DNA from 2 places in the Cobetia sp. cqz5-12 genome. Region 2 is predicted to be linked to the other one. Evidence: predicted binding sites of a transcription regulator. Region 2 holds the regulator's gene; the other holds the start of a gene.
What was found. Region 2 encodes PhoB, which activates phosphate uptake and scavenging genes when phosphate is short. Its sites were predicted from a motif close to TGTCATANNNNTGTCANA; they were not measured.
Positions count from the first base shown of each region.

Region 1 (5,332 bases), 490 kb from region 2:
AGAGAGGGAAAATGGCATGTCAGGCATGCCCATGAATCATCATATCAGCGCCGCAGCCTGCACGGCGAGCGGTGCCCCCCTGACATCCATGTGTCAGACACGAGAAAGGCGACCCGAAGGTCGCCTTTCTCGTTTTTCCGTTCATCTCATGCAGAGCGTCTGCTCGAGCCAAGGCTCAGGCTCTGAACCATGCGTCGGCTTAGCCGAACATGCCCTTGAACATGAAGAAGAACAGAATCGACAGGATCGCGCCGGCCGGCAGAGTGATCAGCCAGGACATCACGATGGTGCCGATGACACGCAGGTTGAGCGCTGCCATGCCGCGTGCCAGACCTACCCCCAGCACCGCACCGACGAGGGTGTGGGTGGTGGAGATCGGCAGGCCGGTGCCGGAGGCCAGCACCACGGTGGAGGCCGCCGCCAGGGTGGCCGCGAAGCCGCGTGACGGCGTCAGCTCAGTGATGCCGGTACCGACGGTGGCGATGACGCGGCGACCATAGGTGACCAGACCGAAGACGATACCGCCGCCGCCCAGTACCAGCACCCACCACGGCATGCTCGCCTTGGCGCCGATCTGACCGGCAGAGTCGACGACGCTGATGATGGCCGCCAGCGGACCGACCGCATTGGCCACGTCGTTGGAGCCGTGGGCAAAGGCCATCGCACAGGCGGTGAACATCATCAGCAGGCCGAAGACCTTCTCGACGCCGCTGAAGTCGAAGTCGTCACCGGTGGCGCGATTCTTCTCCTTGAGACGTGAACGCGCGACCTTGCGCTCCATCAACACGCCGATACCCATCACGATGGCGCCGATGACGACGGCCAGCAGCAGGCTGGATTCGAAGCTCAGGTGCAGGCCGACATGCTTGAGGCCCTTGACCATGGTCACCATCGAGATGATGAAACCGACCAGGAACATGTACATCGGCACGTAGCGCTTGGCGGCCGCGAACGGGTCTTCGTTGTCGAAGATCAGCGTCTGCACGGACTTGAACAGCACGAAGGCGATGGAGCCCGCCAGCAGCGGCGAGACCAGCCAGGAGGCTGCGATCTGACCGACCTTGGACCACTCGACGGCGTCCACGCCCAGCCCCGCAGCGGAGAAGCCGACGATGGCGCCGACGATGGAGTGGGTGGTCGAGACCGGCCAGCCCTTCATGGAAGCGATCAGCAGCCAGATACCGGCGGCCAGCAGTGAGGCCAGCATGCCGTAGACCAGGAACTGCGGATTCTCGATCAGCAGTGAAGGGTCGATGATGCCCTTGCGGATGGTGTCAGTCACCTCACCACCGGCAAGCCAGGCACCGAGGAATTCGAAGATCACGGCGATGATGATCGCCTGCTTGATGGTGATCGCCTTGGAACCTACCGAGGTTCCCATGGCATTGGCAACGTCATTCGCACCCACACCCCATGCCATGAAGAAGCCGAACAGGCAGGCAAGAATGACGAGCACATCGCCGTATTGAGCAATGATGGACATAGAAGACTCTTGGACAGATGGCAGGACGTCCTGATGGCGCTCAGCGCGCCATCAGGATCTGCAGTCGGGTACCGACCTTTTCCGCTTGGTCAGCCACATCGCCGACCCAATCGATGATCTTGTAGAGGAAGATCACATCGACGGGCGGGAGACTGGCTTCCAGCGAGAACAGGGTCTGGCGGATGGCGATCTGCTGTTCGTCGGACTGCTTCTCGAGCTCATGCAGCTCGTTGATCAGCTTGTCGACCAGCTCGCTCATGTTGCGCCCGAAACCGGACTCGACGAGGTCTTCCAGTTCACCCAACGCACGACGCGCCTGGCAGACCGATTCGACCGCAGTCTTGAGATACTCACGCATGGCGGGCACCAGTGCGGCGGGTATCTGCATATGACGACCCAGCATGATCCCGGCGATGTCCTTGGTGACATTCGCGATGGAATCCTGGACATGGATCAGCTCGAGAAGGTCGGAGCGCGAGACCGGCAGGAACAGCGAGTTGGGCAGGTTGAGACGCAGCTGCGTCTTCAACTCGTCCGCTTCACGCTCCAGCCTGCTGATAGTCTTGCGAATGCTGGCTGCCTGCTCCCAATCACCCTGCTCGCAGGCGTCGAAGAAGGTCAGCAAGTGCTGGGCGCACTCGTCGGTCTTGATGATGTGGGTGTGCAGCGCCTTGAAAGGCGAGCGCCCGAACATCGAAGAGAAAGGGTTGGTCGTTACCATAGTGGCCGTCGGCGTTAAGGATTGACGCGCGGAGTGTAGCAAAGCCTTTGTGACGATCACATAACTTTCATCGTAACGTCATGATACCGCCATGCTGTTGTAGTTTACGCAACAACAGCGGCAGTTCGGGGGAACACGAAGGATTCCAGAGGAGAGATTGTCATGTAGCAGCAGGACCCGTGGTCGCTGGCTTGATCCACTGATCGTAATATAACCAAGGACGTGACGTCAGGCAATCGCTGTCACCGCAATGTCATCATGCTGTCACACAAGTGTGATCACACCAACAAGCCGACGCTCACCATGCCCTTGCCACTCCCCGTGCTTGCCTTGCCGCAGGCCAGGCGCGAGCATGAGACACATGGGCCTTCACCACCATGCACCACGCTTGCCGAAGGCTCTGCGGTCCTGGCGCCACTGTCATCCTCATCCGTCAGCATCCGTCTTCTTTCATCTGTACAGGGAGTGCCCATCATGGCGCAGGAAATCGAACTCAAACTGGCACTGTCTCAACCCGTCATTGATCGCGACGCCATTCTGGAAACACTGACGAGCATTGCAGAGCTGGCAACGGTCACCCCTAGGCGGCGCTGGCTGGCCAACACCTACTTCGACACCCCCGAGCATGCGCTGGAGCGCGCGCGCATGGCGCTGCGTCTGCGCCAGAGCGGTGAGGACGCCGACAGCACGGGCGCCCTGCGCCAGACGCTCAAGACCAGCGGCGAGAGCCATGGCGGGCTGCATTCTCGCGGCGAATGGGAGTGGGAGCTGCCAGAGGGCCAGACCGGCCTCGACCTCGACGGCCTGCGGGGCCTGCCGCCCTTGCAGGCACTGGAAGACGGCGCCCGCGAGCAGCTGCTGAATGCGCTCGCGCCCAGTTTCAGCACCGATTTCGAGCGCCATGCCTGGCAGCTCGACGTCACGGCGACATCTAGCGACGAGAATCTGAGCGATGAGCAGGTCACCGTCGGCGTCGAGCTGGCGCTGGACCTGGGCGCGGTGAAGGCCGGTGGTCGCGAAGTGGCCATCCAGGAGATCGAGCTCGAGCTGACCGGCGGCGAAGAACTCGCCCCCGAGGTGAGAGAAGGCGTGCTCTGGCAGCTGGCGGATTCACTGGCCAGCCGCCTGGCACTGCGTCCGGCAGATGCCAGCAAGGCCAAGCGCGGCGCGGCGCTGCGGGATGGCGAATGGCATGAGAAGACGCTGGATACCGCTGACCCGGGCGCGCTGCTGTCCGCCGCCATCGATGCACTCGATGCCCACGCCGACCGTCAGGCGAAAGACGACCTCAAGTGGCACGCGCATGCGCTGGCCGCCCTGTCGGCGCTCGCAACACGGCTGGCCGCCTGTCAGCATCCCGGCCATATCCATGCGGTGGCGCTGGTCGAGGCGCTGGAAAGCAGCGACGGCGACGCTTCACAGGACTGGGCGACTCGCGACTTCGGCCAGCACAGCCTGTCACTGCTCGCGACACTGCGCAGCTGAACCTCAGCACGACACTGACTGCCCAGCTGCCAGGCGCTAGACCACTGACTGATGGACAACGGCCGGGCAGTCACTGAAGGTCACACACTGAGACATCCCCGATACGCCCTGACATACATCCGGCGTCGTCACGCCCGTCAAGGAAGCCTGCATGCCTGAACGCCAGGGCCCTGCCAATGAATATGGCAGCACTCCGCAAAGCCCCCCAGCGGCCCCCTCGCACCCCAGCGACTACGAGCCCGCGACAGGTCGACTGCGCGCGCGACTGTTCCATTGGATCTTCGAATCCGACACCAAGGCGGCCAAGGCCTTCGACATCGGCCTGATCCTGATGATCTTCGCCAGTGTCGCCGTGGTGATGCTCGACAGCGTCCCCTCGCTGAATGCGCAATACGGCGAACTGTTCCGCATCATGGAGTGGGGCTTCACGATCATCTTCACGCTGGAATACGCCGTCCGCCTCTACTGCCTGAAGCATCCCGGCACCTGGGCGAAGGGTTTCTACGGCGTGCTCGACCTGCTGTCGATCGCCCCCACCTGGCTGTCGCTGCTGATACCGGGCGCCCAAGCCTTGCTGGTGGTACGCGTACTGCGTGTGCTGCGCCTGTTCCGCGTGTTGCGCCTGATGGCCTTCGTCGGCGAGGGCCGCATGCTGGTCGAGGCCATGACGCGCAGTCGGCGCAAGATCCTGCTGTTCTTCATCACCGTGCTCAGCATCGTCACGGTGTTCGGCGCCCTGATCTATCTGATCGAGCCGCCAGAGGCCGGTTTCACCTCCATCCCCAAGGCGCTTTATTGGGGCGTGGTGACGCTGACGACGGTGGGCTATGGCGACATCGCGCCCATTACGCCGCTGGGGCAATTCATCTCGGCGCTGATGATGATTCTCGGCTACTCGATTCTCGCCGTGCCCACCGGGGTGTTCTCGGCCGAGGTCCTCAACGGCCTGCGCATGCAGCAGACCAGCGACGAAGCCTGCCCGGGCTGTGGGCGTGAAGGCCATGACCGCAACGCCAAGTACTGCAAGTTCTGCGGCACCTGGCTGGATGAGGACACCCGCGACCCACGCGAGCCGGAACCGGAGCCGGAACCGGAACCGGAACCTGAGCCTGAGACAGACTCAGACCCCGAACCTGGATCTGGACCAGAGCCCGACACCGAGCCGCCAGCGAAGGAGGAAACCGCCTCCCCAGGCGACGACTCCCCCGACCGCGACCGCAGCTGATGAAGCCGAGTGTCACTCAGCCCACGACAACGCCTCGGAAATGACAATGCCTCAGAAATGACAACGCCCCCGCGACCGCAAGGTCCGGGGGCGTCTTCGTGTGGCAAGGCGATGTCAGCCAGCGCCGTGAAGCGCTACGCTGTCGCGATCACTCCGTGAAGCTCGAGATATCGCCGCGCCCTTCACGCACGATCACCGGCGGCAGCTCGCGCAGGTCCACCACACTGGTGGTCTCGAAGCTGCAGGCGCCGCCATCGATGACCAGATCCAGCGCGTGTCCGAAGCGTTCGCGAATCTCTTCGGCGTCCGTCATCGGCAACTCCTCACCCGGCGGAATCAGCGTCACGCTCATCAGCGGTTCGCGATGGGTTTCCAGCAGGGCGTGGGTGATGGCGTGGTCCGGCACCCGCACGCCGAT
Region 1 covers NZ_CP044522.1:412,951-418,282, reverse strand. Annotated here, with positions in the region: gene F8A90_RS01930 (inorganic phosphate transporter) at 200-1,483, opposite strand; gene F8A90_RS01925 (TIGR00153 family protein) at 1,524-2,204, opposite strand; gene F8A90_RS01920 (CYTH domain-containing protein) at 2,679-3,689, shown strand; gene F8A90_RS01915 (ion transporter) at 3,841-4,914, shown strand; gene F8A90_RS01910 (L-threonylcarbamoyladenylate synthase) at 5,063-5,332, opposite strand, start outside.
Region 1: a site for PhoB is predicted at 2,456-2,473, ahead of F8A90_RS01920 (CYTH domain-containing protein). Genes of this name have one in related genera too.

Region 2 (5,332 bases):
TATTCGTACCGCTGGCGATCAACCTGGTGCTCTACAGCATCACGCTGTGGGTGTTGTTCAACCAGTTCGGTGGCTGGATCGATTACTGGATGCTCAAGGTACCGGCGTGGCTGGACTGGCTCAGCTGGTTGATCTGGCCGGTGCTGGTAGTGAGTCTGTTGCTGGTGGTGTTCTTCACCTTCAGCCTGGTGACCAACCTGATTGCCGCGCCCTTCTACGGCATTCTGGCCGAGAAGGTCGAGCATCGTCTGGATGGCACCCTGATCGATGATGACCGTGGCCTGATGAAGATCGGTGTCGACTCGCTGGGGCGTGAAATGGCCAAGCTGGGCTACTTCATCCCGCGCATGATCGCGCTGTTCATCATCGGCTTCATCCCGGGCCTGAACCTGCTCTCGCCGCTGTTGTGGGGGCTGTTCTCGGCCTGGAGCATGTCGATCCAGTATCTCGACTACCCGATGGACAACCATCAGGTCAGCTTCGGTGACATGAAGCAGCGCCTCAAGGCGCGCTGGTGGCCCTCGTTGACCTTCGGTGCCGCGGTGTTCGTCATGACGCTGGTGCCGCTGGCCAATCTGCTGTTCATTCCGGGCGCCGTCGCCGGGGCGGTGTTGATGTGGCAGAGCCACTACCGTCAGTTGCCGGCACCGCGTCGCTGAGACAGCCTGTCGCAGCTGGTTCATCGCTGAACTGGCTTGTCGCTGTACTGGCTTGTCGTCGAGGTCGCCGCAGCGTCGTCTGGCGGACCAAAGGAAACGCCCCGCAATCGCCTCCTTTCGAGGTGGCTGCGGGGCGTTCTGCATTGGGCTGGCGTCCGCTCAGGGACTGATTCAGGCCATCACTGGGCTAGCGCACTGCTGGCTTGGGAAGCGCTCGCCTGGCAGGCGCGCTCGCCGGGGAAGTGACAGCGGAAGCGCGCGCCCTCACCGGGGTGGCTGTCGATCTCCAGATGGCCCTGATGGCGAATCAGCACATGCTTGACGATGGCAAGTCCGAGGCCGGTGCCTCCCGTGGCGGTGCTGCGGCCCTTGTCGATGCGATAGAAGCGCTCGGTCAGGCGCGGCAGGTGGACCGGGTCGATGCCATCCCCGTCATCTTCCACCTCGACCAGCAGACCCTGGTCATCCGCCTTCCAGCGCAGGGTGATATGGCAGTCTTCGGGGGTGTAGCGCACCGCATTGAAGACCAGATTCGAGATCGCGCTGCGCAGCTCCTGCTCCTCACCGCGCAGAGACAGGCTGGTATCGGCCTCGATGGTGAAGGTGTGGCGTCCCTGGGACAGGCCTTCAGCATCGTCGCGGATATGGGCGAGCAGGGCACTCATGTCGATGCAGCGACCGTTGTCGGACAGTTCGTCGGTTTCCAGGCGTGACAGGGTCAGCAGGTCCTCGACCAGGTGCTGCATGCGGTCGGTCTGGCTCTGCATCTGACCAAGCCCACGCTGCCAGCGTGGGGGCAGGTCATCGGCGTAATCGGAATAGGTCTCGAGATAGCCGGCCAGCACGGTCAGCGGCGTGCGCAGTTCATGGGAGACATTGGCCACGAAGTCGCGGCGCATCTCTTCAAGACGATAGAGGCGGGTGACGTCACGCAGCATGACCAGACGCTCGTTGTCACCGAACAGGGTGATGGAGATCTGCAGCGTCAGGTTGTCAGACAGCGGTGACTGGAGTGTCAACGGCTCGCGATAGGCCAGCCGATTGAAGTAGTCGATGAAGACGGGGTCACGCAGGTAATTGGTGATGTGCTGGCCGCGGTCGTGGCTGGCCTTGAGACCGACCAGCTGCTCGGCCGCGCTGTTCCACCATTCCATGTCACCGTGGTTGTCCAGCATCACCAGGCCGTCGCGCATGGCCTCTGAGGATTCCTGGATACGGTTGAGGATGCTGCGCAGTCGCTCCTGAGCCTGACGCTGGCCCTTCTGGTAGCGGTAAAGACGATCGAGCAGGTCTCCCCAGACGCCATCGCCGGGCGGTGGCTCTTCATGGGGATTGGTGATCAGCCAGGTGTAGAGGCTCTTCAAATGCTTGAGATGGACGAACAGATACAGCGAAAGCCCCAGCGCCAGGCCCCAGCCAAGATGGCCCAGCAGGCCACCGATCAGGCCGAAGCCACCGGCAAGGTAGCCGAGGCGCCATAGCTCGTTGGTCCAATAGCGCATGAATTCCTCAGGCCTGAGCGCTGAAGCGGTAACCGGTGCCGCGGACGGTCTGGATCAGATGCTGATGGCCTGTGCCCAGCGCCTTGCGCAGGCGGCGGATGTGCACGTCCACGGTGCGCTCCTCGACATAGACGTTACCGCCCCATACCTGGTCGAGCAGCTGGCTGCGCGTGTAGGCACGCTCCTGATGCGTCATGAAGAACTGCAGCAGGCGATATTCGGTCGGGCCGACATCCAGCGAGTTGCCGTGGGCGGTGACGCGGTGGCTGGCCGGGTCGAGCATCAGGCCTTCGACTTCCACCGCCTCCTCGACTCCCTTGGGCGTGGTGCGACGCAGCACGGCCTTGAGACGGGCGACCAGCTCGCGCGGCGAGAAGGGCTTGGTGATGTAGTCATCGGCGCCGGCTTCCAGGCCTTGAATCTTGTTGTCTTCCTCGCCCTTGGCGGTCAACAGGATGATCGGCAACTCCGAGGTAGTCTCGTCTCGCTTGAGACGCCGCGCGAGCTCCAGGCCACTGGTGCCCGGCATCATCCAATCCAGCAACAGCAGATCGGGCTTTTCATCGACGACGATGGCGTGGGCGTCCTGGGCATTGTCTGCCTCCAGTACGCGGTAATCCGCCATTTCGAGGGCAACGGCGATCATCTCGCGAATCGAGGATTCATCGTCGACAATCAGTACGGTCTTGGAGCTCATCGCTAGATCCCATGCAGCAGTCGGCGCACGCGCCAGAATGACAAGTCGATGACGATTACAACCCGCTTATATGACAACGAGATGACAACTGCCAGCATGGCAGCTTGCACGCAAGCCTGCCAGCCGCCTCTGAAGGGTGGGCGGCCGGCATGAACCGTGGGCTGGGGAGTAACCGGGGGCAGGGGTCGCTTTAAATCAAATAAAACTGATGTTCATGCAGACGTCAGCTCATCGGCCAGGTCGCCAGGGCGATACCGGCGAAGATCAGCAGACCCGTCCAATGATTGTTGAGGAAGGCCTGGAAGCAGGGTGAACGCTCACGCTCACGGATCAGACGTTGCTGCCAGACGAAGGTGACAGCGGCGGCAGCCAGCCCCAGCCAGTAGAAGATACCCAGCGCCAGGTGCAGGCCGATGCCGATCAACACCGCCAGCATGCCCAGCTGCAGAAGGCCGATCATCAGCTTGTCGGCACGCCCGAACAGCACGGCGGTGGACTTGATGCCTACCTTGAGGTCGTCGTTGCGATCGACCATTGCATAGGCGGTATCGTAGGCCACCGTCCACATCAGATTGGCCGCGAACAGCCACCAGCCGTAGGTCGGCACTTCCTCCAGCGTCGCGGCGAAGGCCATCGGAATCGCCCAGCCGAAGGCGGCGCCCAGCACCACCTGGGGCAGATGGTGGAAGCGCTTCATGAACGGGTAGCTGGCCGCCAGCAGCACGGCGACGATCGACAGCAGTACCGTGGTCAGGTTGGTGAAGCACACCAGCACGAAGGCGGCCGCGACCAGCCCCCCGAACAGCGTCAGCGCCTCGCGCTCCGAAATGCGACCCGAGGTCAGCGGCCGGTCACGCGTGCGCTCGACATGCTTGTCCCAATGGCGGTCGGCGTAGTCGTTGATGACGCAGCCGGCGGCGCGCATCAGATAGACCCCGGCGATGAATATCAGCAGGGTCGTGCGCTCGGGAATGCCATCTGCCGCCAGCCACAGCGCCCATAGAGTCGGCCACATCAGCAGCCAGGTGCCGATGGGGCGATCCAGCCGTGTCAGGGCGAGGTAGTCGGCCAGTCTGGAAGGACGCGAAGCGGCGGAAGTGGATGACGCGGTCATCGGGGCTCCTGGGCGGGTGGTAGTGGGCAAGGAAAGAGAGGGAAGCGAGGCCGGTCGGCCGCAAGACTCAGGCCAGCTGCAGCGCGTGCTGGAAGGCTGGGGTGAAGCCCTCCTGCACCAGCACCTTGAAGCGACCATGCGAGAACATCGAGCGGCGCATCCACAGGCTGGTGGTTCGGGCCAGCGGTCTGCGGCTCGAAAGCACCAGCGGGGCGCGGCTGACATCGATGGCGCTGCGGGTCAGGTCCGGCTGGCGAAACAGCCAATGGCCCAGCGAGCGCTCGCCCAGCGTCGAGAGGCGATGACCGTGAGCCAGGTCCAGCGCCGCCAGCGAACGTGCGATCACCCATGGCGTATCGCCATGACAGAGCGCCACTTCACGCCGCCAGACATGCCGACGTGGGCCGATGCCCAACAGGCGCGCTTCATCCAGGCGTGCGGGGCCGGTGTCCTGCAGCAGCAGGCGCACGCGCACGCCCTGAATGGGCTGGTCATTGCGTTCATCCTGCTGCTGCATGGCGCTGGCAAGACGCTGGGTCAGCGAGTCCGTCGATGAGAGCCACGCCCACCAGCCGCCCGGCATGACCCCCTGCAGCGCGGCAGCCGGCTGCCAATGACGGCGCACCGCTGCTGAAGCAGCGGGCGCGGCGCGCGTGGATGAGGGCCAGCGAGTCGCAGGCTGGCACAGGGACTTGGCTGACGAATGAGGCGCCTCACAGGTGGAGGTCAGTGACGTGAGCGCTGCGCGATGAGGCTCGCCTGCTGGGCATCGGACCACGGTGAATTCCCTGTCAGGATGACGAAATGGCGAGTCTAGCATGGCAGGGCGACAAGGCCTCCCGCTCAGGCATGCCGGCACTGCTGGTGGGCTGGTATGCTGGGCGCATTCTTTGGCGTTCATGACTGACGCTGCTGGCGCTCTTTCATCAGCGCTTCTCTCGGATCGATCTCAGGAGATGGTGCCATGCGCGACCCTCGCACCCTTGTCATCATTGGTACCGGCATGGCGGGCATTGCTCTGGCGCGCGCGCTGCGTGCGCGTGACAAGGACAGCCGGCTGATCCTCATCAGCCAGGACAGCGGCCACGATTACGCCAAGCCCATGCTGTCCACCGCCTTCGCCAAGAAGATGTCGGCCACCGACCTGTCGCGTCAGGCACCGGTGGCGCTGGCGGACGAGCTGAATGCCGAGCTGCGTACCCATCAACGCGTCACTGCCATCGATGGTGATGCCCGCCAGCTCTGGCTGGGCGAGGAGTGTCTGGCCTATGACGAGCTGGTGCTGGCACTCGGTGCCGCGCCGCGTCGTCCCTTCTCCGTCGCTGCGGAAGTGGCTTCGCGGGTGCAGAGCATCAATGAT
Region 2 covers NZ_CP044522.1:4,135,250-4,140,581, reverse strand. Annotated here, with positions in the region: gene cysZ (sulfate transporter CysZ) at 1-659, shown strand, start outside; gene phoR (phosphate regulon sensor histidine kinase PhoR) at 839-2,161, opposite strand; gene phoB (phosphate regulon transcriptional regulator PhoB) at 2,169-2,858, opposite strand; gene ubiA (4-hydroxybenzoate octaprenyltransferase) at 3,082-3,972, opposite strand; gene F8A90_RS17200 (chorismate--pyruvate lyase family protein) at 4,040-4,597, opposite strand; gene F8A90_RS17195 (NAD(P)/FAD-dependent oxidoreductase) at 4,937-5,332, shown strand, end outside.